DNA from 4 places in the Paenibacillus sp. FSL R10-2771 genome. Region 4 is predicted to be linked to each of the others. Evidence: riboswitches for the same ligand, from Rfam matches in the RefSeq annotation. Region 4 holds a riboswitch; each other region holds the start of a gene.
What was found. Region 4 has a riboswitch for cyclic di-GMP ahead of NSU14_RS33915 (flagellar assembly protein A). Riboswitches for the same ligand answer to the same signal wherever they lie in the genome.
Positions count from the first base shown of each region.

Region 1: another riboswitch for cyclic di-GMP. It lies ahead of NSU14_RS29435 (choice-of-anchor A family protein); the one in region 4 lies ahead of NSU14_RS33915 (flagellar assembly protein A).
Region 2: another riboswitch for cyclic di-GMP. It lies ahead of NSU14_RS29920 (anti-repressor SinI family protein); the one in region 4 lies ahead of NSU14_RS33915 (flagellar assembly protein A).
Region 3: another riboswitch for cyclic di-GMP. It lies ahead of NSU14_RS09135 (thiamine pyrophosphate-binding protein); the one in region 4 lies ahead of NSU14_RS33915 (flagellar assembly protein A).

Region 1 covers NZ_JBBOBM010000001.1:6,827,558-6,833,658, reverse strand. The annotation lists gene NSU14_RS29465 (AraC family transcriptional regulator) at 1-170, shown strand, start outside; gene NSU14_RS29460 (Atu4866 domain-containing protein) at 247-498, opposite strand; gene NSU14_RS29455 (zinc-binding dehydrogenase) at 704-1,636, opposite strand; gene NSU14_RS29450 (MmyB family transcriptional regulator) at 1,670-2,647, shown strand; gene NSU14_RS29445 (ASCH domain-containing protein) at 2,695-3,117, shown strand; gene NSU14_RS29440 (hypothetical protein) at 3,584-3,958, opposite strand; cyclic di-GMP riboswitch class I at 4,808-4,900, shown strand; gene NSU14_RS29435 (choice-of-anchor A family protein) at 4,983-6,101, shown strand, end outside.
Region 2 covers NZ_JBBOBM010000001.1:6,934,016-6,940,116, reverse strand. The annotation lists gene NSU14_RS29925 (2-oxoglutarate dehydrogenase E1 component) at 1-805, opposite strand, end outside; cyclic di-GMP riboswitch class I at 1,323-1,407, shown strand; gene NSU14_RS29920 (anti-repressor SinI family protein) at 1,436-1,585, shown strand; gene NSU14_RS29915 (helix-turn-helix domain-containing protein) at 1,734-2,066, opposite strand; gene NSU14_RS29910 (TasA family protein) at 2,239-2,829, opposite strand; gene NSU14_RS29905 (TasA family protein) at 2,899-3,495, opposite strand; gene sipW (signal peptidase I SipW) at 3,595-4,191, opposite strand; gene NSU14_RS29895 (hypothetical protein) at 4,193-5,482, opposite strand; gene NSU14_RS29890 (aldo/keto reductase) at 5,765-6,101, opposite strand, start outside.
Region 3 covers NZ_JBBOBM010000001.1:2,174,425-2,180,525, reverse strand. The annotation lists gene NSU14_RS09145 (helix-turn-helix transcriptional regulator) at 1-285, shown strand, start outside; gene NSU14_RS09140 (methyl-accepting chemotaxis protein) at 409-1,659, shown strand; cyclic di-GMP riboswitch class I at 2,164-2,260, shown strand; gene NSU14_RS09135 (thiamine pyrophosphate-binding protein) at 2,379-4,022, shown strand; gene NSU14_RS09130 (carboxymuconolactone decarboxylase family protein) at 4,074-4,436, shown strand; gene NSU14_RS09125 (hypothetical protein) at 4,637-4,987, shown strand; gene NSU14_RS09120 (3-oxoacyl-[acyl-carrier-protein] synthase III C-terminal domain-containing protein) at 5,089-6,081, shown strand.
Region 4 covers NZ_JBBOBM010000001.1:7,794,726-7,800,826, forward strand. The annotation lists gene NSU14_RS33900 (aldo/keto reductase) at 1-190, opposite strand, end outside; gene NSU14_RS33905 (LysR family transcriptional regulator) at 196-1,125, opposite strand; gene NSU14_RS33910 (DMT family transporter) at 1,222-2,139, shown strand; gene NSU14_RS33915 (flagellar assembly protein A) at 2,207-3,832, opposite strand; cyclic di-GMP riboswitch class I at 3,935-4,028, opposite strand; gene biuH (biuret amidohydrolase) at 4,548-5,231, shown strand; gene NSU14_RS33925 (ABC transporter substrate-binding protein) at 5,286-6,101, shown strand, end outside.

The DNA.
Region 1 (6,101 bases), 970 kb from region 4:
GCCTGCGGCTGACAGAAGCTCGGAAAATTCTCCTGGCGACAACGAGCGATGCGACAAGTGTCGCTTATCAGGTTGGCTATGAGAGCGCCACGCAGTTCAATCGTGAGTATGCCCGCTTGTTCGGCCAGCCGCCTATTCGGGATGTACATCGGTTCCGGGAAACGATATAGTTGCATCACACAAAAACACCGCCAATTCTCCTGAGAATGCGGTGTTTTTGTTATTCCTGTTATGTGGAAACTTGGTTTACTCCCGATACAAGACCATGCCTCCGTGATAGAGCACCGAATCGCGAAAATCACCATCGGCGGTGAAGCCGGTATCATCTACATATTCAATATGATCACCTGTAATAGAATAACTTCCTTGATAAGCGCTTTTTCTGCTTCCGCGTGCTTCAGCATAGCGGCCGTTAGGCAGCAATTCATGCCTTATATAACCATCTGCGGTTACCCACATTCCAATATAAGGATGGAAGGGGTTAATGCTATCTTCCATTATATTCATCCTTTCTTTCTTTATTTAGTTCTGCATGTTTATTATCCTCCTTCAATACAATGGGGGGTAGCCTGATTCATTGAGATTGTTGCCTAATCCTCCATTTAAGAGATTGAGAACATTATGACCAATTTAACCTCTTTTGTGGTGAAACGGGTCTGCCATATCTGTCGTGCGTGCTTTACAGGCGCTTTTTATATCAGAATTATTCGGTCAACAGCACGGCCTTACCGGAATATCTGCGTTCCAGCAGCGCCTCGGATACCTCCGCTATCTTCTCCCATGACGCTTCCACTTCAATGAGGGGTGTTAATTGGCCTGCAGAGAGTAGGCCGGCCAGCAGTTTGAGGTCGTCGGCTACGGAGTAACGGCTAACTTCTTCTCCAAGAAAGAAGCTGTACAAGGTTCTGCCGCCTAAGCCTCTGATATCAAGTGTGGAATAAGGAGAGGTTGAATGTCCCATCGAGACTAGGGTCCCTCCCGGTTCCAGCTGAGGCATCAAAGCAGCCAGTGTATCACCGCCCACCGAATCCACGATTAGATGATAAGGCCCGTAAGGAATTGCCTGAGATATCGCAGCTTCTCCAACCACAACCTCATTAGCGCCGGCTTCCCGGGCAACCTGGGCTTTTTCCTTTGTTCTTGCTACACCTACTGTAAATGCCCCGGACTGTGCGGCTAACTGATGAGCCATGATTCCCACGCCTCCAGTGGAGCCGGTGATCAATATTTTCTTGCCGAGCAGCATTCCGCCCTTTCTAAGGGTGTAAAGTGCGGACAGGCCTGCTACAGGCAAAGTGGCGGCTTGGGCGAAGGTTATGTTATCCGGTATCTCTGCCAGGAACGAAGCGGGTGCAGCCACCCGCTCTGCCCATGCCCCCATCGGGAGAAGCCCGGTGACACGGCTTCCTTCTCTGGGTCCGGTGCCATTCCGGGCTTGCTGGACAACAGTTCCGGCAAAATCCCAGCCCGGCCGGAATCCCTCAGCCTCCTTCCTTGCATCAACAACTTCACCCCGGTTAAGGGAGAAAGCATGCACTCTAACGATTGCCTCCCCGGGCTGGGCCTCCGGTGCGGCGACTTCCTTGACGGTCAAATATCCATGAGCCGGTGAGTCTGTAACAATTGCACGATTCATAGGATCTCCTCCATAAATATAATTAGAAGCGTAATGGAAATTGCGCCCTGTTTTCATAGTGGAGTATACTGTAGGAATTGGCTTGTACCAAGAGTAGAACTACACCTCAATATGGTAAAGGCGGTGAGCCTGATGACTATACGTAAGGATAGGGACGTTCAGGATGAGACGTTGAAGGGGGTAATCGCTGAAATTGAGAATCTTCGCGTAACACGTCAACTGGATTATGCTAATCAACCCCATCCGTTGTTGAAACGGTTTACTCAGCAGGAGCTTAACGATATGGCTTGCCCTACGTATAAAAACCTATTAATGGGACGCTCACACCGCGTGCCGGATCGCCGGATGATTATCTGTATTGCTGAATATCTGGAGTGTACAGCCGTTGAACGGAATGCTCTGCTGCTGGCTGCCGGTTATCTCCCGGTCTATCCGGCTCTTGAAGGAGCAGCTATGGAGCAGGCGCTGGAAGAAGTGAGGCAGATCCTGAGCAGCCTGCCGCTGCCGGCAATGATTGTGAACCACATGTTAAATATCAAGGCGGTGAATGAACGGTTTAGCCGGTTATTTGAGTTGCCTGCACATCAAGCTTTCTATAAAGACTTGAATATGGCAGATCTTCACTTCAATGCGGATTATCCTGTGCGCTCCCGCTCGACCTTCAATGCCGCATCCTTTGAATTATGGGAATCTCATGCAGTGGAGGGTATACATGCTTATCAAAAAATACACACCGGCTCCAGACAGGAGCCATGGTATACGCATAGCCTCGAAAGACTCCGGCAATACAGTGATTTCAATAAGTACTGGAATAAGCGGCCTGATAACACAGGTACCGAGCCTGGTCAGCACAAAATGATCTTAGCCAGAATGGGTGCCTCAGATAAGTTGGTTCCTATCCGGTACAAGCAAATTCATATTTCCGCGGGCCATCATCTATATCCAAGAATTGAGGCCTACTTACCGGTCGATGAAGCTGCTCATACAGTTTTTGAACAACTGGGAAGCTGAGTGTAAACTGGACATTATGTGTTTTCTGGAATGGAGGCAAGCCTTGTATGAAGTGTCTGACGATTCGCCAGCCTTGGGCCACCTTAATTGCGCTGGGTGAAAAACAGATCGAGACCCGTTCCTGGCCGACGTCTTACCGGGGGGATTTAGCCATCCATGCCGGTATGCAGGTATATAAGGCCATATGCAAGACGGAGCCGTATCAATCAGTGCTTGCCCGGCACGGCTACACCGCGGATAATCTGCCCTCCGGAGTAATCCTTGCGACCAGCCGGCTGGCCGGTTGCTGTGGGGTTACGCCTCAGCAGGCGCAGCAGAGCTGGCCGGGCGGGAATGAATATGTGTTCGGCGATTATGCAGAAGGCCGGTACGCCTGGAAGCTGGAGGGGGTAGTTGCGCTGGCTCATCCTATACCTGCCAAGGGGCGCTTAGGTTTCTGGGAATATCCCGTTCTTGAGGAGGAATGGTGAATCCGTTTGTGGCCAAATAAATAAAAATTTAATGCAGATCAGCTGTCAGCGGGTATGATAGGGATAATCAGCGGGTAATCTTCTTATATATATGGAAAGCGGACTCTGCGGCGGTATGCTGCAGGAGCCAGGGCAGAATTGCCGGGAAGGAGCGTATGCATAAGAGATGGGCAGCCTTCTTATCGCATGGCTTTGTATGCTTTGTTTGTTTATTGTGTTTAAGGATCAGGTAAGCCGGAAGATCCTGTATCCCGTAGCGGCTGTGGTTATCTGCGGCACGCTTGGGTATTGGACGATTTTAATGTAATCTTTATCTGGGTATCAGCTTATTTTCAGGTAAGGGATGTATATTGGGGTTACCAAACATCCCCCGGTGTAATATGGTACCCTGAGGTCTTGCCGATCATGGCGGGCCTCTTTTTTATGAGGGGAGAAACGCTGAGAATTAACATCGCCAGAATGCTGTTCATCTCAAGGCGGTTGAATCCGGAGTGCCAAGACCCAGATATCTGCGCATGCGGATAGTAGACTGGGCGGTAATGACATCATCCAGCAGCAGCATCCGTTCATGATAACCCCTGCAGACAAATTTGGCTTCAATGCCAACTTCCAGCTGCTGCTGTGCATAGACCTTCAGACCACGGGCTCTCATCTCGGTGCGGACATTCCGCAGATCGGCTATGGCTGCACCCGCCGCTGTCCGGACAACCTCCAGGTAAGGAGCGGGTGTACGCAGCTCTGCAGATAGGATGGAAGCATCGCGTTCAAAGGCGGATAAAATGAGCGGCAGCAAGATATACGATTTCACCAGCATATTGTCCTGGCTCTCTGCTCTGTGCATCAATCTCACCCCCTCTAATGAGAACATATATTCGTAATTTAACCCGAAGTTCAAAAAAAATCAATGGTATTTAAAAAAGAAGGCTATTAATGTGACATAATTCACAATAAAATAGGAAAAATTATTTTATATTAAAATTGAAATAATAAAGATTAAAAATAAATCAGTTTAAAAGGAGAATGGCAATGAGTCATGAAGGAAATCTCCGCCGCGGTTTATTATTCGGGTTATTCCTTAGCGTTCCGCTCTGGGTGTCAATGATTGGCTGGATTCAGCTGCTCTAAAAATGGATTCCTGCGTGTGCAGATTTTCAGCCCTCTACGCAAACTCCCTAGAAATGTCGATTAAAGACTGCTGCCAGGGTTTGCTTAGGCGCCAGTTTTTGTGAAAATATATGAATATCATAGGGCCTTTACTATAAAAGAGCTCTCCGGTATGAACGGAAAACGGGCGGTATCCTTAAAGGGGATGGCGCCCGTTTCTTCGCGTTTACCATGGTGAGGTTGCTTTAGCGGAGATGAGTTGGGGGAAGGGAGAAGGAATAGGACTAAAATACTAAATTTTAATATTTAAAATTGTAAGAAATAGCTCTGTGAAAAGGGAAAAATACTGCGGCGAATTAGCGGAATTATCGACCTTTTTCGTCAGGAGGTTATATTCTCAACTTCTATAAATCCTTATAAATAAAGGGTTTTTTCAATCTTTTTTCATCAAAAAAATAGCTGTGAAATCAATTGGAAATATATTGACAATATGCCAGTCGGCATCTAAACTGAAGTTAGTTCTAAAGTAACAAATATCACAGGTTTCAGTTGGGTATTACATAAGCTTTTCCAATTTCATATCAATCATGTACAAACGCAAACCGTTTCGAAAGAGCGGGACGCAAAGTCAGGAATCTGATGCCCCTTAAGTCCGGGCTATGGTCGTCCGGCCGCCGTGAAGCTAACCCTTCGTGGCGGTCTTTTTTTTGTTATAGTTTTGCGGCGATTTCATAGAATAGTTGAATAGGAGGTGTAGATTATTGAGAAGAAAAATGCGAAAAGCGGCCGCCTTTATTCTGGCGGGCGTACTGACCGTAAGTAGCGCCTTCACTTGGGGGACGGAGGTAAGGGCAACATCTGGTGTGCCTTACAATCCAACGCCGGTCTTGGGGATTGCCGGGAATTTTAATGCTTTTATCTTTGACGATTTCACGCAAGGCAATGATCAAATTGAAGGCCGTCTTGCAGCGGGGGGGAATATTACTCTCTCTGGAGGTTACGGGGTAGCCAGGGCCTACAGGAATTCTTCAGCCACCGACGTACTCGTTGCCGGCAAGAAGTTTAAACATTCGGGCAGCGGAGAAATCTACGGAAACGTTGTGTATGGGGACACCTTTGAAGCCAATGAGCCTAGTGTGAACATTATAGGCGCGAAGAAGCAGGGAAGCCCGATTGATTTCCCGGCTGAGAAGCAGTATCTGATCTCGCGTTCTGCAGCATACGGGGCATTGTCCGCTACGAAAGAAATTGGTAATAATTATGGAACACTTACAATAAGTGCGCCGGATCTTTTCAACGTAGTTCATCTGGATGCGGCAACGCTGGCGAATACAAACAATATTCAATTCAACATTGCCCAGAATGCCACGTTAATTATTAACATAAGTGGAGCTACGGTCAATGTACCAAGTTTCGCAATGAATAACGGTAGAGCAAGTCAAGTGTTGTTCAATTTCTACGAAGCGACCAAGGTGAATATTGCGTATACGACCTTTTTGGGAACGATACTGGCGCCTAAGGCGGATGTCAATTATTCCGGTGCAGAGCTTTACGGAACGCTAATTGCCAAGTCTTTTAGCGGCGGAGTAGAAATGCACCTTGGAACATACGAGGGAGATGGACCGCCGCCAAGTCCGACACCGACCGCAACACCAACACCCAGCCCATCGCCAACACCAACCGCAACACCAAGCCCGACACCAACAGTGAAACCGACCGCAACGCCAACGCCGACGGCGACGGCGACGGTGAAACCAACTCCAACACCGACACCAACACCGACAGCAACGGTGAAACCGACACCCACGGTAAAACCAACGCCAACACCTAAGTGCACTCCGACGCCAACACCGACAGTGAAGCCGACACCAACACCAACG
Region 2 (6,101 bases), 860 kb from region 4:
AGAAAATAATATCATAAGGTTTGCCCAGAATGTGGGCAAGCACATTAAGTCTTCCGCGGTGGGCCATACCCATCAGGATATGCTCTGCGCCGTCATGTGCGGCAGCGCGGACAATTTCATCCAGCATAGGCACGAGGGCATCATTGCCCTCCAGGCTGAAGCGCTTCTGGCCGACGAAGGTCTTATGCAGGAAGGTCTCGAACTGCTCTACCTGAATCAGGCGTTTCAGCAGCTCTTTGCGTTCCGCATGGTTCAGTGGAGCAGGCGACGTTGTGGATTCCGCCTGGCTGTTGAGCCAGCGCAGCTCACGCTCGTCATGCACATGCCCGAATTCATAGGCAATGGTCTGTGTGTAGGCCTGGCGCATTCTGTGAACGGCATCCATAGCGGTATGCACGCCCTCAGGGGCATTCTCCCAGATCAATGAAGCCGGCAGGGCATTCAGATCTTCGCGCGTCAGCTCATAGGTCTCGATCTCCAGCCATTTCGCCATCGGGTTGGTGCTCCGCTCCAGCGGATCGATATCGGCAGCCATATGGCCGTATATTCGGATGTTAGCCATTAGCTTGGAAGCTTTAACGGCTTTCCTGAGCCACTCTGTATCTCCTGAGATGGCGGGGGGAGGCGTCTTGACGGCATCCGGAGCCAGGGGAGGCGGGCCGGATACTGTGAAGAGGTCGCGGTAATGATGCTCTACGGAAGTGGGGTCCTTGACAAACTGCTCGTATTTCTCCTGAATGTAGCCCAGATTGGGACCGTAATACTTGCTCCAGACAGATTCGTTATAGGGCTCTTTGACGGCCATGAGTAGGTCCTCCTAACGGATAAACTCCACATGCGGTATATTAGGAACACCGCTTAGCGGAGCTGCGATGTTTGCGGTTTCATTCTCATCTTATTGTGCTACTTTCCGGCAGGGTAATCAATTCATACTTTCGTGCAATCCGTTCGCAAAACGGTATGATTCAGCGGGGGATTCATACGGAACAATCATAAATTTTCCGGGTGAAGCCGGAAAAATAAAATATCGTTAAAATTAATAAAAATTAAGGGATTTAGGTGGTTGTAAATCATAGAAATGGGTAATTGTTTCTATATTGTGTTACGGGATTAATATCTATTTAGTATATTTAAACTAATTTGGACCGATTGAAGATGAATTGGAATTATTTATACAAGCTATTGGCAATTTTAGCTAAGGGTCTTCACGATTTAACATAAAAAAATTCCAGAAAACGACACACTTTTCATGTAAGATCTTGTATAATGTTATTGCGGAGAACGGTTTCATCGATTCTTTTCAGATCCTTTCATGTAAAGGGTCCAGTAAAGGGTAAACCTGCCGAAAGACAGGGGCACAAAGTCTCGGATCTAAAGTAGAAATACTATGATGGCCGGACTGCCTGGGGACGCGAAAATTCTAGGAGGAGATTTCTTGGATAAGTCCAACCAGGGGAATGACGAACTGCAGGCAGTTGATCTGGATTTAGAATGGGTGCATTTGCTAATGTCTGCTAAGCAGGCTGGCATCCAGGCAGACGAGATTCGGCGTTTTTTTACTGAAAAAGCACTCCAGGCGATGTAGGGCATTCAGCATTGTACGGATACATACAGAAGAGGGCACAGCGGTGTACACGCTGTGCCCTCTTCTGTTGGAATTTACATGTTGTTTCGGGGTCCCCGCAAAGTACCTGGGTAATCATCGAGGCTGCTGCCTCACTTTGTGGGGTATTTCAGTTATCCTTCTGCTCCAGCCGCCATTTCTGATAATCGAGAAACTCCTTGAATTCACGTTTGCTTATACCAGAGGCCATCGCATCCTGAACCAGCCTGAACCATTCTCCATCGAGAACCGGCTCTGCAGTTTCTGCAATTCCGCCATACAGTAATACGTGAATGGATACTTGGAGTGCATCGGCAATTTTTTCGATAAATTGAATGGAGGGGTTGGATTGGATATTCCGTTCGACATTACTTAAGTATGATTTCGCCACGTCAGCCTTATCCGCAAGCTCGGATAAAGAATAACCCTTCTCCAGCCGGAGCCTATGGATGCGGCTTCCCATATTATCTGACACGATTACAACGCCCTCCGTACTTTTTGTTATCAGTATAACAAAAATTCGCAAAACGGACAAAAACCCTTGTTCCTGCCAGAAGCTGGCGGGGAGAGACAAAACGGCATATCCAGCCCGGATGAGGGAGGATATGCCGTTTTGTGTATATAATTTAATAGCCTTATTTGGCTTCTCCCAAACCTTGCGTAGCATTGAATGTCCAGTTCAGCGCCAAGCCGTCACCCTGGAAGATATTCTGATCCTGGGTATTGTCAACGAATTCGAAAGCAATCTTGAAGGTTTTGGTTTGGGTAGCGGCGATGCCTCCCGGCAGTACACCCGCCGTTACGAGATCATAGCTGGAAGTGTTCTTCAGGTCCTTCAGGGAGATCTCGGACAGCACATGGCCGGCAAGCGGACCGCTGGTATAAGAGCTGTCGAGAAGTTTGATTTTGAAGTGATCTCCAAGATCCTGGCCGGCATTATCGCCCTTCGCATCAGTTACAGTGTAGCTGGTGGCCAGCGTTAGGAGTTTGATATCCAGGGTGCCGTCATTGGACAAGGTGAACGTGCGTACGGTGTAATCACCCGGTTTCAGATTGGTCAGGGCAACAGGTGTATTAAAGGAAGAGCCGAGCTTCAGCGTGCCTGCCGCGAAGGTTGCCGTGCTGGTTGCTGTGGAGCTGAAGTAAGCGAAGGTGCCCCCTCCGATTAAAGACAATCCCAGTGCTGCCGATGCTACGCCAAGACCCAATGTTTTTTTGATACCCATAATTAATTTCCTCCTCGAGTATATTATGTTTTTTTAAGATCGGTGATCAGGAATGCATATACAGATAGATTATTTGAGGGCGCCTTTTTCCTGGTTGGCTTCGAAGTTCAGGGTCAGGGCCAGTGTATCGCCTTGATAGTAGTTTTGCGGCTGGAAGGTTTCCTTGAAGGCAAACTGTACGCTCAGTTTATCTGAGGTGCCTGCTTTGATGCCCCCATTCTCTACACCAAAGATTCCGCCGAGAATTCCCTTGGCTACAAGATCCGGACTTTGCTGCTCAAGTTCGGCCAGTGAAACGACCAGAACAGGTGATGTTACCTTATCCTTGTTAACTAGGAACGTCACAATAATATCGTCTTTGAGATTATGGGCGCCGTTATCTCCCTGGGCATCTGTAATGACAGATGAGGTACGCAGAACAACTTTGGGAATATTGAGCGTTCCGTCATTTTTCAATTTAAAATCTCTTAGGATCGTATCCCCCGGTTTAAGATTGCTGAGATTGACAATAACGGAGGGGTCCGAATTAAGTAATAAAGTTCCGTTGTTAAAAGAAGCTGCAGTGGTGGAGGTACTGCTGAAGTAAGCGAAGGTTCCTCCGCCGACCAGGGTTAATCCGAGTGCTGCCGATACAACGCCGAGACCTAATGTTTTTTTAACGTTCATTTGTTCATCCCTCTCTCATCGTTCTTTTTTTGTCTTTACCTGTCTTCGGGGAAAATTTATTGTTGCTCCGCGTTTCGTAAACGGGAGAGGACAATCGGTTTATTGCACAATGTCTGGAAGGGTATCCGGTCCGCCGGTCACCGCTGGCCCTGCATTCTTCTTCTCCAGTGCCGCTACGGCTTTCCAGGAGGAATACAGTGCGTAGAGGAGCAGGAGCAGCCCGGGGATAATCATCAGCATTACGCTTCCGGCTTTGGAGACCGCAAAATTCATGGCATATCCTACATAAGGGACGGTGACGCCGGTATATTGGCCTACCACATTTGTTGAGCTGACCGCTGAGGTATCGGCTGCATCGTTATTGTCCCCCTTGGTGGTATAGCTGGCTTCACCTATGGCACTGTTTATTGAAGCATCGACCACACGGTGTGTAATCAGGAGGTTATCGGAATTCATGAAAGTAATCACATCGCCTTTTTGAAAACGGGTCATATCCCCGCCCGGCTTAATCGCTACTATAGATCCGGTCTGGATGCCCGGCTCCATGGAACCGGATAACACCGTCTTGATCTGATAGCCGAAGAAGGAAGGTTCGCCTCCGGAGGCTTTGGAGATGACTACTGCTGTTACCAGCACCAGGAAAATCATAAATATCAGTGTGGACAATGTGGTGCTGACTATCTTTTTAATGCGCATATTATTCCCCGCCTTTGCTGGTATCCGATTGTGGAGCAGGTGTAGCTGTAGGTGTAACTGTAGCTGTTGGCTGCGCGGTATCTGTACCGCTATCCGGGAGCTCCCCAGGTGAGTCTGCCGCTGGAGTCGCCTCCGGAAGATTGGCTTCCGGTGCCGGTGTGGCAGGCGGAGCGGTAACCTCTGCATCCGGTGAGGGTGCAGGAGCCGGTTTTTCTCCCTCAGGAGCTTCTATAGCAGGTTCATCGATGGTCTTATCTTCTCCAGGAATGCTGGCTGCGGGCGGATTATTCTTGGTTTGATCGTTCTCTTGTTTCTGCTTCTCCAGTGCATCCCGTTCCGCTTCCTCAGCCTTGGCTTTCTCAAGCGCCAGCCGTTCCGCTTCTTCAGCCTTGGCTTTCTCCTCCAGCGCCGCCTTCGCTTCAGCAATGTGTACCTGCTGTTCCTGCAGCGTGGAGATTGTGGACGATAGGTTGTCTCTGGAGGCTGTTAATTCTGCACTTAACTGATCGTAGCTTGACTGTAAGGCGGGAGATACATTGGGGTCTGCATTGTAGGCTCTGGCCATGAGTGAGAAAATCGGTTCCTCGGCAGGGAAGCCGAAGCTTTCTTGCCGGAGAAGCACCCGGTCAGGATTACCGGTCGGCAGCGAGCCGCCGAAATCATGAATCGTATTCAGATAATGCACAATGCCCGTTAATGTATCCGTCAGGGATTCCGACAGCACCCCGCTTTGATGGAGACCTTCCTGCAGCTGTTCGAAGAACCGGGCGTCACGGATTTCCAGGCAATTGGGTTCGAGATTAACCATATATCCTCCGAGTTGATGCAGAATGGCTGCTGCACTGCCAATTTCCTGCAGAATTTGCTGCCAGATACCTGCATTGAGGCTCAGCTGTGTATCCAGTGCGCTAACTGTATCGCTTGCCAGCCGGATTTGTTCCGAGATCTCACTGGAGATCTGATCCAGTTCCTCCGCTGACAGTTCTTCAGAGACCGGGGGAGTGTTATAGTTCCCGCTCGTAATGTGGCTGCCAAGAGAAGACTTCAGCTGGGTAATTGTGCGGACATGTCCGCTGAACTCTGACAGCAGCTGTTCGATCTGACCCGGAAATACGGAGCAGAGCCCGATAGAGGTGTTCTGTTCCTGGGAAGTGTTATACTCTCCGTAAGTACTGCCAATCTGATTGGAGGTATACATTATAAGAACAGATACAGCCACACCGGATTGCAGGATCCGAAGACCGAGTTTCGTGTATTTCCGTTTACGCCGTTTGGCGGATCTGGGGTACAAAGGTAGGCCCCCTCTCATGGCTTACTGATTGATATTCGTTATATTCGTTCTTTATTAAGAACGTCTTCGTAATGAAATCATACACTGCGCACCCGGGAAAAGAGAAATGTCAATTTCAGCGAATTGTTCGCAATAAAGCACGGATGCATCTGATTATCTTTAATTTTCTTGATATATCGCTGTTTTTCACAAATGTTCTTTATTGAGAACAAAAAAAGGTTATGCTATCCGCATAACAAATACGGATGGCATAACCTTTCCATTTGTAGTGAAGTCCGCTCCTTAAGGAAGCTTCTCTCCGCGTGAGCTGACGTACAGCTCGTACCACTCCTTGCGGGAGAGCTCAATCTTATCCGCCCCTCCGCAGGCTGCGATGCGCAGCGGATTGACGGTGCCGATTACAGGCTGGATGGCTGCTGGATGCGTCATCAGCCAGGCCAGGACGATGGCCTCAGGTGTTGTATTCTTCTCATCGGCAAGCGCCTGTACTCTGGCCGCTGTATTCACCACGTTCTCCGGCTGTCCTTCAAGCGGCCGTCCGCTGAACAGCCCCTGGGCCAGCGGGCCCCAGGCCTGAAGCTGGATGTTCCCCGCACGGCAATACTCTATTGTACCCTCA
Region 3 (6,101 bases), 5.6 Mb from region 4:
ATGGCATTCAAATCTGCATTGCCCCGCTACCCTGCCAGGCTGCTGGTGAAGGACAATATAATGAAGGTTCTCCAACAAGAACGTTATGTTTCCGTACTATTCCAGGAGCCTTCACCTTCACCCGGCTGGCACTCCGTCGAAGCCGAATTTAATACGCCGGAGTCTGCCTGCCGGATCATCTTATCCCTAAGCCCGGGCATTAGAGTTACCGCTCCGGCGGAGCTTGCAGACAATGTTGCGGCCACTCTGCGGGAAGGGGCTGCATTATATGAAGACAATGTGTAAACGTACTCTTTTGGAGCAGCCCGGGAAGAAGTTTTATGTCAGTTCTTACAATAGACCGATTACGCTTTAATCCCCTATAATATTACAATGCACAATATTTATTTCTAGGGGGAACTATAGTCTATGGACTGGATGAACAAGCTGCCTTTAAAACAAAGAATCGTTGCCGGATGTTACCTGGTTGCCGCTTTATTCGCTGTCCCTGTGTTAATTACGCTCATTGCAATGGGAAAGGTGATTATCGGTATTATTCTGATTGCGGTATTGGCTGCACTGACCTACCCGCTTGCGCGCTTCATTGAGAGAACGCTTACATCTTCATTTGAGGATATCTCCAATGTGACGCATACAATCGCCAAAGGCGACTTCACCAGCCGTGCAGACGAGAACGGATCAATGGGCGACATCAGCCGCTCCTTCAACACTATGATCGATAAATTGAAGAAGATCCTAACCGACGCTTCGCAGCTTACCCGCCAGGTTATGGATGCCAGCCGGGGTATTGAGGACAAGAACCAGAACCTGAAGATTGTAATGGCACAGGTAGCCTCCTCTTCCAACGAACTTGCCCTGGGTGCGAATGAAATCTCGGTGGATATTGCCGATATGACGGAATCGATCAAAGATATCGAAACCAAAGTCTCCAATTATACAAACTCTACCAAGGAAATGAATAAACGCTCCGCACATACACTGGAGCTGGTTGAAAAGGGACGCCAGTCCGTGGACACTCAAGCCGAAGGCATGCGGAAGAATATCCAGGCTACACAAAAAGTAGCAGATACGATCGAAGCGCTCTCACAGAATGCCCGCGGCATTACCATGATCACCAAGACCATCACGGAAATTGCCGAACAAACCAATCTTTTGTCGCTTAACGCCTCAATTGAAGCTGCACGTGCAGGTGAGCACGGACGCGGTTTCGCAGTTGTAGCACAGGAGGTCCGCAAGCTTGCCGAAGAATCAACCGCCTCCACCAAGGAAGTGTTCGGGCTGGTACGCAGCATCGAGGCCGATATCAAGCAGGCTATCGATAACATCGCTATTAATGAAGAGGTTGTTCAGGTGCAGAACGAGATGATAACGGAGACAGCACATATTTTCGCGCAGATCGTACATAGCGTGCAATACATAACCGAGCAGATCTCCTCCTTCTCCGCAGAGAGTGATCTGATGCTGGAGAGTGCGCTCAAGATCTCCGGGGCGATCGAGAATATCTCGGCCATTACCCAGGAGACGGCAGCAGGTACCGAGGAGGTATCTGCGGCGATGAACGAACAAATTCATGCCCTGCAGTCCGTAGCGGAAGAGACCGAGAAGATGACACAATCTGTCTTCCAGCTGCAAAAAACAATCCATATTTTCAAATTCTAGCAGCAGCCCCAAGAGACCATTTCCGCAGAGCAGTATGCGGGAAGGGTCTCTTTTTGGCATGGAAAAAGCAGATTGTAATGTAATATTCACAAAGTGTTAAAATAGTGCATAACCCTAAAATAACACCTTTGCACTTCTTTACTGCTAATTCTTTATTACTAATAAACTAACATTATTTTAAATTTTAATCACCTATTTCTTAAGACCTATTTCTAGGTTTTCCCAGCCTATAATTCTAATACATCTGCATAGTTTCAGGAGGTTCCTACGACGTTATGAGGCTTATGGCTTATGCAGATTAAATTCTGCTCTTTTTCTGCATTTGCATTATAAGACTTTGGTCTTCCAGACGCATCCATTTTCAAAAGTTTGAATATCTAATATTTCATCTCCTATTACATCTGAATATTCGCCAAATTTCGCGTTTTGCTGCAAACGGCTTATTGACAAAAGGCGAGCGAGGAATATATTGTAAAGGAAAATTATCCTTCGCTGTATTGATAACAACATATGAGGCAAAATTCACCGAAAGGGAATGACGCAAAGCCATGGATCTACAGTCTCACTTATCCGGTGAGATCATGACAGCCAGGTTGCTGAAAAACTATGAACGTCCGGGAATCCGCGTTCAGTTATGGTGATTCGTGCAACAGGCCTGTGCTCCTATTTCGAGTACAGGTTTTCTATTGCTAGCATACAATCAAAAAACAACTTGTGGGGTGGATGTTCTGAAGACAGTTGCAGATTATATGGCGGAAGCATTACGCGATCTTGGGGTAACACATTCTTTTGGTATTATTGGCAAGTCCATTTGTCCTATAGCTCTCAAACTTGTTGACTATGGCATTGAGTTTATTCCCGGCCGGCATGAGTCCAGCTCCGGCTTCGCAGCAGGCGGCTATGCACTGAAAACAGGCAGTCTCGGGGTTGCCTTCGGCACCTCCGGTCCAGGCGGAACGAACCTGCTAACCGCAGCAGCACACGCCAAAGCCAACAATCTCCCGGTGCTCTTCATTACCGGTCATCAGTCTATTAAAGAGCTGGGGATTCCCCAGTGTCAGGATTCCACATCCTATCTCGCCGATTTGGCGGACATGTTCAGACCGGCCACTCTTTTCAGCAAGCTGGTAGAACGCGGCGACCATTTCAGTACGATTTTCAATCATGCCCTGTCTATCGCCCTTGGTGACAAGAAAGGACCTGTTCATTTATGTATTCCGTTTGATGTTCAGACCGAGCGCCTTGAAGAATGCCGGATTGTCCTTCCGCAGCGGGAAAGGCTCGTCAGCTACGCCAACTACGAACGGGTCATTTCAGCGATCAATGCTTCCAGCAGGCCTCTGATCATTGCCGGTAAAGGGGTTAACCGCTCCGGTGCGCACAAGGAACTGGTACAGTTGGCCGAGACCTTCAACATACCGGTAGTAACCTCCCCCGGCGGTAAAGGAGCCATTGCTGCGGATCACCCGCTCTATCACGGTCCTGTGGGCGTTGGCGGATGTACGCATGGGGATGAGATGTTGAACAACAGTGATCTGTTTATCGTGCTTGGTTCGCGTCTGAGCGATATGACCATATGCAATCTTAAGAGGGAGAATCATCCGGATCAGCTGATCCAGTTTGATGTCGAACCAACCTTTGTCGGTAAAATACTGACTTCCGATACCATCTCCGTCGGCGGCGATTTACGTGACAACCTGGAGCTGTACCTCGGCAAGATTGATCCGTCCACCATAACCAGACGTGAAATAGAGATCTCCAATCACTATACTGAAGAGCTGCCTGTGCTGTCCAAGCTCTCGCTGGCTTCGGTAATGAGCACGATGAGCGATTTGATTCCATATAACAGCAGCGTGTTTGTTGATGACGGCAGCCACGGCTTCAATGCGGTCAAATGGTTCAACGTGAAGAAACCGGGGAGCTTTGTATTTGATGCCTATTTCGCCTGCATGGGGAATTCAATCGGCATGGCCATCGGTGCCAAGGCGGCTGCGCCGGAAGAGACGGTCTTCTGCATTACCGGTGACGGCTGTTTCATGATGCTCGGAACTGAAATTAACACAGCAGTTTGCAAGAATATCCCGGTTATTTTCATCGTTGTGAACAATATGCAGCTGGATATGGCCCTTAAAGGAATGGAAAAAACAACCGGACGTATCGATGGAACCATCTTTGAAGTCCCTATGGATGCAGTGAAGTTTGCTGAGTCCCTGGGAGCCACCGGCTTCCGCGCAGAGACGCAAGAGGAGTTTGCCTTTGCAATCAGCCAAGCAGTTGAACTTAACCGCGTAGCCGTTATTGAGCTGTTGACCGACCGTGACGAAATGCCTCCTACGGCCCACCGTACACTGGATCTCAACTAGGCTGTATCTTACAGATTCTCTAACTTACTATCAGGAGGCAAACAAGTGAATATGAACGTAGACAGCGGACTGGACCATTTCACCAATCTTTCCGGGGACTATGGTGCCAAAGCCCTAGCTCCTATTAAAGAGCATTTTCCCGAATTAGCCGAGTATATCATGGGCAATGCATACGGTGATATTTTTCAGCGGACGACCATCGGTTCAGACTGGAAAGAAATTGCTGTCATCTCTTCTTTGATCACCATGGGACAATTTGAACAGTTGGGTGTTCACTATGTTATGGCTCTCCGCGTGGGGATGACCGTTGATCAAATCAAAGGTATCCTGCTTCATCTGACACCTTGTATCGGCGCACCCAGAGTGATCTCGGCATTCAATGTTCTGCTGGAGACGCTGGAAGATATTCGTTAATTAACAACATAATATTACATCATTCGACTTTTGTGTTGCGTATTCAAGAAAGTTCTGGTTATAATGAAGGCAAAATATCCCAAAACCAAGTTCATGTTGTCGAATTTAGTCGCAGGAACGTAGTTTTTCGGGATATCAACATGATGAATTATCAGATCACTCTGAATAGTCATGCAATTAAAATTACGGGAGAGATGAACATGGGACAATTTATTTTGAAGACGGACACTGCGAAGAAACTAATTAACATCGAGCTGGAAGGAACCTTCTCGAACGAGGACGGTCTTAAATCGATACAAGCCTATCAGCAGACCATCAATCCGATCAACCCGTCCGAATATGCACTGGATATCGATTGCCGCAAGCTGAATGTAACCGCTCCTGATGTTGTGCCGTTGCTCGAAGGCTGCTTCATTATGTTCAAGGCAGACGGCTTCCAAAAAGTGAGCCTTACCCTTGAGAATAACCCTATTCTCAAAATGCAGCTGGCGCGTCTGGGCCGCAAAGCTGGACTCGAAAACCTGGAAATCACGTCTACGGTACAAGCTTAGGTTAACTTATTTTTAAACCATTGTTAGCGGTTTGAAACGCAAGATTCGCTCACGAAACTAAGTGTATGCTTACGGGCTACAAAACTTTTAGGAGGTTTACTATGGCAGGGATTCGCATTAAGGACATTGATATCTATCATCCAAGCAAAAGCATCGGCAATGACTTCTTCATTCAGCACTTCGATGAGAAGGGAATTGATATCCGTGGCCTGCTGGCTGCTCTTGGCCGTGAAAACCGCTACAGTATCGACAGCAAGGATGAGAACTCCCTGACGATGGCTTTTGAAGCCGCAAGCAATGTACTGGACAAGACCGGCCTGACCGGCGCAGACATTGACCTGATCGCTTATGCAAGCCAGACTCCTGAATATATTTTCCCAACGAACTCATTGATGATTCACCGCCTGATTAATGGTGCATCGCATACGATCTGTATCGACAGTAATGCCAACTGTGCAGGAATGACCGCTTCGGTTGAACAGGTCAGCCGTCAAATGATGGCGAACCCGAGAATCCGCCGTGCACTTGTCATCGGTTCTGACTACGTTGCCCCGCATGCGGACAAGAATGACCCGGTATATTACGCCAACTTCGGCGATGCAGCTGCCGCGCTCATTCTGGAGCGTGACGAGAATTCGGTAGGCTTCATTGATTCGATCTATCAGACCGATACCTGCGTCTACGGCAACTCGCTGTTCCCGGCGGAAGGTTTAGCCAATCTCGGACGTACGGGTGTGGCTGCTGGAGAATTCAATGTGAAGTTCATCCCGTTCGATGATTCCATCTGTGTGGATGCTGCTTCAGAATCAATTAACACCCTGCTCAGCAATAACGGAATCGCACCTGAATCCATCAAGGCCGCCTGCTTCTCCCAATTGTCACTTCCGAACATCAAGGCCGTTTCCGGCAAAACCGGAATTGACGCTGATGCAGCTGTCTACATCGGGGATGAATTCGGCTACACCTCCACCAGCAGCCCGTTTATCGCCCTGCACAAAGCAGTGACTACCGGACAGCTTGAACGCGGAGACAAGGTCCTGTTCTGGACAGTAGGCGCCGGATGGCAGAATGTCGCTTTTGTAATGGAGTATTAATCTTAGCTGTTGAACTTATA
Region 4 (6,101 bases):
GGCCGATAATCCTCTCCGACTCGGAGCCGGCATAGATGTTGGCGGTATCGATGAAGTTGATTCCCTGATCCATTGCGGCATGAATGATACGGATCGAGGTCTCCTGATCCGCCCTTTTGCCAAATGAGTTAGTTCCAAGGCCCAGCGCAGATACCTGCAGGCCGCTATTTCCGAGACGATTATATTCCATGTTAATCACTCCTTATCGGTATCGTTAATCAGGCCGGCTGCGGCCGGAGACGGCGGAGCGGCTTCATTGCCGGAGAACAGCTGCAGTGCAGTATCAATAAATAATTGAACGGCAATAGAGGTCTCCTCCAGGGAATGGACGGCGATATGAATGTCGCGGTAAGCATCAGGCGCCAGCTCCCGGACCACGACATTCGGCGGCAGCGACAAGAGGGAGAGCTGTGACATCACACCGACGGCGAGCCCCTCCTTAATCATATTCAGTGCGGTAATGTAGCTGTTGACCTCGTATTTCACATTCAGCCTGCTTCCGGCCCGGTTGAATAAGTCCACTACCGGAGGCTCGTAGCCCGACCGGCAGAGCAGCATAGGCTGAGCTTCCAGATCCTTCACGCAGATGATCTGCTTGTGCCGAAGCTCGTGATCCCCGGGCAATACGGCGTAGAGCTTCTCCCGGAACAGCGGCAGGGAGGCGAAATCTTCGACCGGCGGAATCATCAGGCCTGCGTCAATGAACCGTGATGCCAGCCAGTCCTTCACCTCGGCGACCGAACCTTCATATAATCTGATCTCAATTCCGGGGTATTTGGCAGTGATGGCACTGATAATCTTCGGGACAAAATAGGCAGCGGCAACCGGAAAGGCGCCGATGCGGATGAGGCCCTTCTCCAGGCCTTTCTCGGCGGCAATCTCCTGATCTATCTTATCGAGGCCGCTGAGAATTCCGCGGCAGATAACCAGAATCCGCTTGCCGATATCCGTCAGCATCAATCCGCTGCGCCGGTCGCGCAGCAGCAGCTTCACGTCCAGCTCGGCTTCGAGTGCGGAGATGGCGCGGCTGACTGCGGGCTGGGTCATATTCAGCTCAAGACCTGCCTTGGTGAAGCTGCGGCTCTCAGCGATTAAGACAAATAGGCGAATTTGAGTGTTATTCATATCTAATCTGGTATGCCCCTCATGATTATAATTCATTTCAATTATGACTGAATCTATTGTATCATTTGGGAAGAAATCAGAACAAGAGGTGAACTCATGCAGAAGCGGAAGCAAACCATTGGCTTATTAGTGTTCCTGGTTATTGTCTGGGGCATCAACTGGCCGCTCTCCAAAATTGCCTTAACGTATGCCCCGCCCTTGCTGTTCGCCGGAATCCGAACGGTCATTGCCGGTATTATACTAATCATCGCGGCGCTCCCGAAGCGGAAGCAGCTGCATTTGCGCCAGCTCTGGCCCGTCTATCTGGTGTCAGCATTCCTCAGTATCGTCTTCTACTATGGCTTCCAGACGATTGGCCTGCAGTATGTGCCGTCCGGATTATTCTCGGCCATTGTATTCCTGCAGCCGGTGCTGCTCGGAATCTTTGCCTGGATCTGGCTGGGCGAGCGGATGTACGGGCTTAAGATCGCCGGCCTCGTAATCGGCTTCCTCGGGGTAGCCTCGTTAAGCCTTGGGGGATTAACCGGAAGTATCTCGCCTATAGGCGTACTGCTGGCCTTGGCCAGTGCACTCAGCTGGGCGCTGGCTACGGTCTATACCAAACGCAATGCAGCCAGAGTAGATATGCTGTGGATGACCGCGATGCAGATCATGATCGGCGGGGTAATCCTGCTGGCGGCAGGCTCAGCTTCGGAGAGCTGGGCGGATATTAGCTGGAGTAGTACTTTTATAATAAATACATTGTTCATCGCGGTCTTCGTGATTGCGCTGGGCTGGTTGGTATACTTCAAGCTGATCAATGAAGGAGAGGCCGGCAAGGTAGGCTCGTTCACCTTTCTGATTCCGCTGATTTCCATCGGCTCCAGTGTAGTCTTATTGCATGAACAGATTACGTTGAATCTGGTCATCGGTATGCTGCTGATTGTGAGCAGCATTATTCTGGTGAATGTCAGGCTGGGCCGGAATGCTGGGAGTGTCCTGCAGACCCCGGTACCCGGTCTGGGTAAGGAATAAACAAACGGCTGCTCCCTCAGAAGAGGGGCAGCCGTTTATGTTTGTCAGGGGTTATATTACAGCAGGCTTAGACCGTTTCTGCGTCCGCGTCCCGCAGGATCAGTTCTCCGCCGGACTCCAGGATACTGTTATGGGAACGGGCGATATTAATGAAGACATGCTCCTCCTGGAGCAGTTCAATGTCTTCACACAGATTACGCAGCAGCCGGGAGAAGCTGTTCAGAACACTGTCAGTGATAAACTCGGTGAACTGCCCCGGATGGGTAAAAACCTCCAGCATCTGCTTGAGCTGATCCGTACCGGGCTGGGGGGCCCCTTCCATGCACAGCAGTGCGGATTTAAGATCGCTGATCAGGCACTCTATATGGCTGTACTTATCCTCCAGCAGCAGCATAACCACCAGACCGTATTTCACGGATTGCTGGCGGGATTCTACATTCTTGGCCAGCAGCCGGGCGGCTTCCCGCAGTCCGCCAACTTCAGTCAGCAGAAGACTGGAGAAGCGGTGCAGGCGGTGCTGGTGTACCCCGGCAAGTCCGGTGTGCAGGCTGCAGCCGGTTACTTGACCGCTTATATAGATACTGCCTGTAGCCGTAATTGTAGATTGGCAGACGTTGCCGTAGATATACACATTCCCTAACGCCTCAATACACATAGGGCCTTCAATATCTGAGGGTACGACGATGTCACCTGCAAACATAATCTCACGGGCTGTTGCCGCCATTTCCTTGGTGATGAGGCATAGGTCCGGGAAATCGCAGGTTGTGACGCTGCCGGAGTCTCCGCAGATGCGGGGTCTGCCCGTACGCAGAGCCGCGATCTCCCCGTTTGGAAGCAGCCGTGCATTGTCTCCGGCTGCGAAATAAATATCCTGCGGTGGAGGTGGAGGCAAGATGCCTCCTTCTACGTCGAATCCGGGAATTCCCTCTTCGGGCGGCAGCTTGCGGGCGAATACCTCTCCCTCTCTGGCGAAGGGGGCTCCCGGAAACCGCAGATAATCTAAGGAATCTGCAGCTTCCGCAGTTCGTCCCTCCCGGAGCATTCCATTGCCTGTGAGCGTATGCTCCGGGAGGGATAGCTGCAGCCTTGATTTCTTGCCGGGCAGCGGGGCTCTCCCTTCTGCGATACAGACAGGGAGATATGTAGGGTTGTTCAGTTCGGCGTATAGGGCCGGGATATTCAGATTCCGCAGAATGGAGCGGTTATCCAGCGAAGAAAGAATCTGTTCTATGGTGAGCGTGGACAGCAGCATCGCCCGGTTAGGCTCAGCCCGGACTGCGGCTTCGAAGGAAGCCGGGCAATTGACCAGATTCCAGGCGTACTTCTCTGCACGGTACAAGGTGAAATGCACTTTGAGCTTGTCAGGTGAAACCGTAATCTGATACTGTGGCTTCTCGCAAATTTCCCAGGTAATATGATCCGCTGAGGTTACCTCAGTAGGCTCTGTAACGGTCTTCCAGTTGATCTTCAGCACTACAGGATGAACAGCGGAGATCCGGGCGGGCTTGCCGCCAGAGAGCGGGGGAGTAATGAAGATCTGATTATTCTGCACAAGGATAATTCCATCCTTATCTCCATTCATCCCGCCGGAAGTCCGGCCCTCCACAGAGAAAGAATCCAGGAATCCGGTCCGTTCAAGCATCAAGGATTCCACGAAATCATATCGGGTTGGTTCGATGAATTGCTGCGGCATTATCTTAACCTCGCTTTTTCGTATAATCAATGGCATTCGTACAGAAAAGAGCATCATAAAGCCTGGGGGATCTCCCGGTGACTGATGGCTTACGTGGTCTCTATTGGCAGCCTGGCGACCATAAACGCGGATTCTCAGCATTCTTAGGCCCATTGCTTTGCGTCCTACCCTTTCAGGAAGTTTGCCTTTAGAAATAGATCAATGATATACACTCAGCATGAGGCGATTTCAATCGACTGTAATCGACAAAAAAGGTCATAACTGGTTCCTGCGCTGCAGGAACTTCTGCAAACAAGCTTAATTCTAGTACTTAAGGAGCTATTTTTCAACTGTATTCTGCCAATTTATTAATAATCTTGAAATGTGCAGCTCTATATTGCTTGAAAAACTGGTTTCCCAGCGCTTACAGCTTATGGGAGGAGTCTGCTCTGCAAGAACAGCCGGATCTTTGAGCTGGAGAACGGACTGCTGCTGAGGCTGCCTGCGTTGGGCGGCTTTTTTTAATATATGAATAGGGTTAATCCGGGGTTTATATGTAATGTTTATGTTATATATGTAGAATAACACAAACAATTAGCGCATTATTTCGTAATAAAAACGAAGACATTGCAAATTTGTTGTAATATAATCTAACAAACAGCAGGAAATATAAAATTAATGTTAATAAACATAACATTAAATACATGCATTGAATTCTGGAAGGGGAGCATGAACCATGCAGATTACAGCAGCACCTTACACCTGGCCCTATGACGGAGTCCTTGATCCGGCGAAGACGGCACTGATGATTATCGATATGCAGACGGATTTTTGCGGCAAAGGCGGTTACGTGGAGCGAATGGGCTACGACCTCTCATTAACATCCAGAGCGATTCAGCCGATTGGGCGGCTGCTGGCACGCATCCGGGAAATTAACGGATTCACCGTTATCCATACCCGGGAAGGCCATAAGCCGGATCTGTCCGATCTGCCGGCGAATAAACGGTGGCGGAGCAGACAGATCGGTGCTGAGATCGGCTCGGAAGGACCGGCGGGACGGATTCTCGTACGGGGCGAGCGCGGCTGGCAGATCATTGATGAACTGGCACCTATACCGGGAGAGCACATTATTGACAAGCCGGGTAAAGGCAGCTTTTATGCTACGGACCTGGATTTAATATTGAAGAATAAAGGGATTACCCATCTGATTCTGACCGGAATCACGACGGATGTCTGTGTACACACGACGATGCGCGAAGCCAATGACCGCGGTTATGAATGTCTGATCCTGGAGGATTGCACGGGTGCTACGGATTATGCCAATCACCTGGCAGCGCTCAATATGGTCAAAATGCAGGGCGGTGTCTTCGGCAGTGTGAGTGATTCGCAAGCGGTGCTGAAGGCGCTGGAGCAATTCTAAATACGAATTACGAATGACCAGTATTCCAAATAACATCATAACGGGGGAATCACCATGTGGAACAAGTCCAGAACCAAAGCGCTTATCCTGCTCACTTCACTAATGCTGCTCATTACAGCCTGCGGCAACAATTCGGATACCGGCAAGGCTGAGGGACAGGGGGCGGAAGGCTCCGGTGAGCTTAAGAAGGTTGTTCTGAGGTTGAAGTGGATTCATCAGGCGCAGTTTGCCGGGTTCTATACCGCAGTTGAAAAGGGCTTCTATAAGGAAGCGGGGCTTGATGTGGAGATTCGGCCGGGAGGCTCGGATTTTCCGGCGGTACAGATGGTCGCTTCGGGCAGTGAGGAGTTCGGGGTAACCGGTGCTGACCAGATCATTATTGCCAGAGAAAAAGGCGTACCGGTTAAGGCGTTATCTGCGATATACCGCAAAACCCCGTTCGTAATGTTCACGCTTAAAGAATCCGGTATCACCACAATGGAAGATCTTGTCGGCCAAAAGGTGGGCATCAAGCTCGGCGGCAATGAAGAGCTGACCTTCCGTGCTATGGAGAAAAGCGCGGGCATCGAAACCTCGCAAATCGAAGAGATGCCGATCAAATATGATCTCAGCCCCTTATTGACCGGCCAGGTCAAGGCATGGCCCGGATATGTAATTAATGAGGTGCTGGCTGTGCAGGAGCAGGGCAAGGAAGTCAATATTATCGACCCGAACGACTATGGCATCAATTTCTATGCCGACACCCTGTTTACCACGGAGTCCGTGATTGAGAAGGATCCGGAAATGGTCCGGAGTTTCGTACAGGCCTCCATGAAGGGCTGGGATTATGCGATGGAGCATCCTGAGGAAGCGGCAGAATTCGGCCTGAAA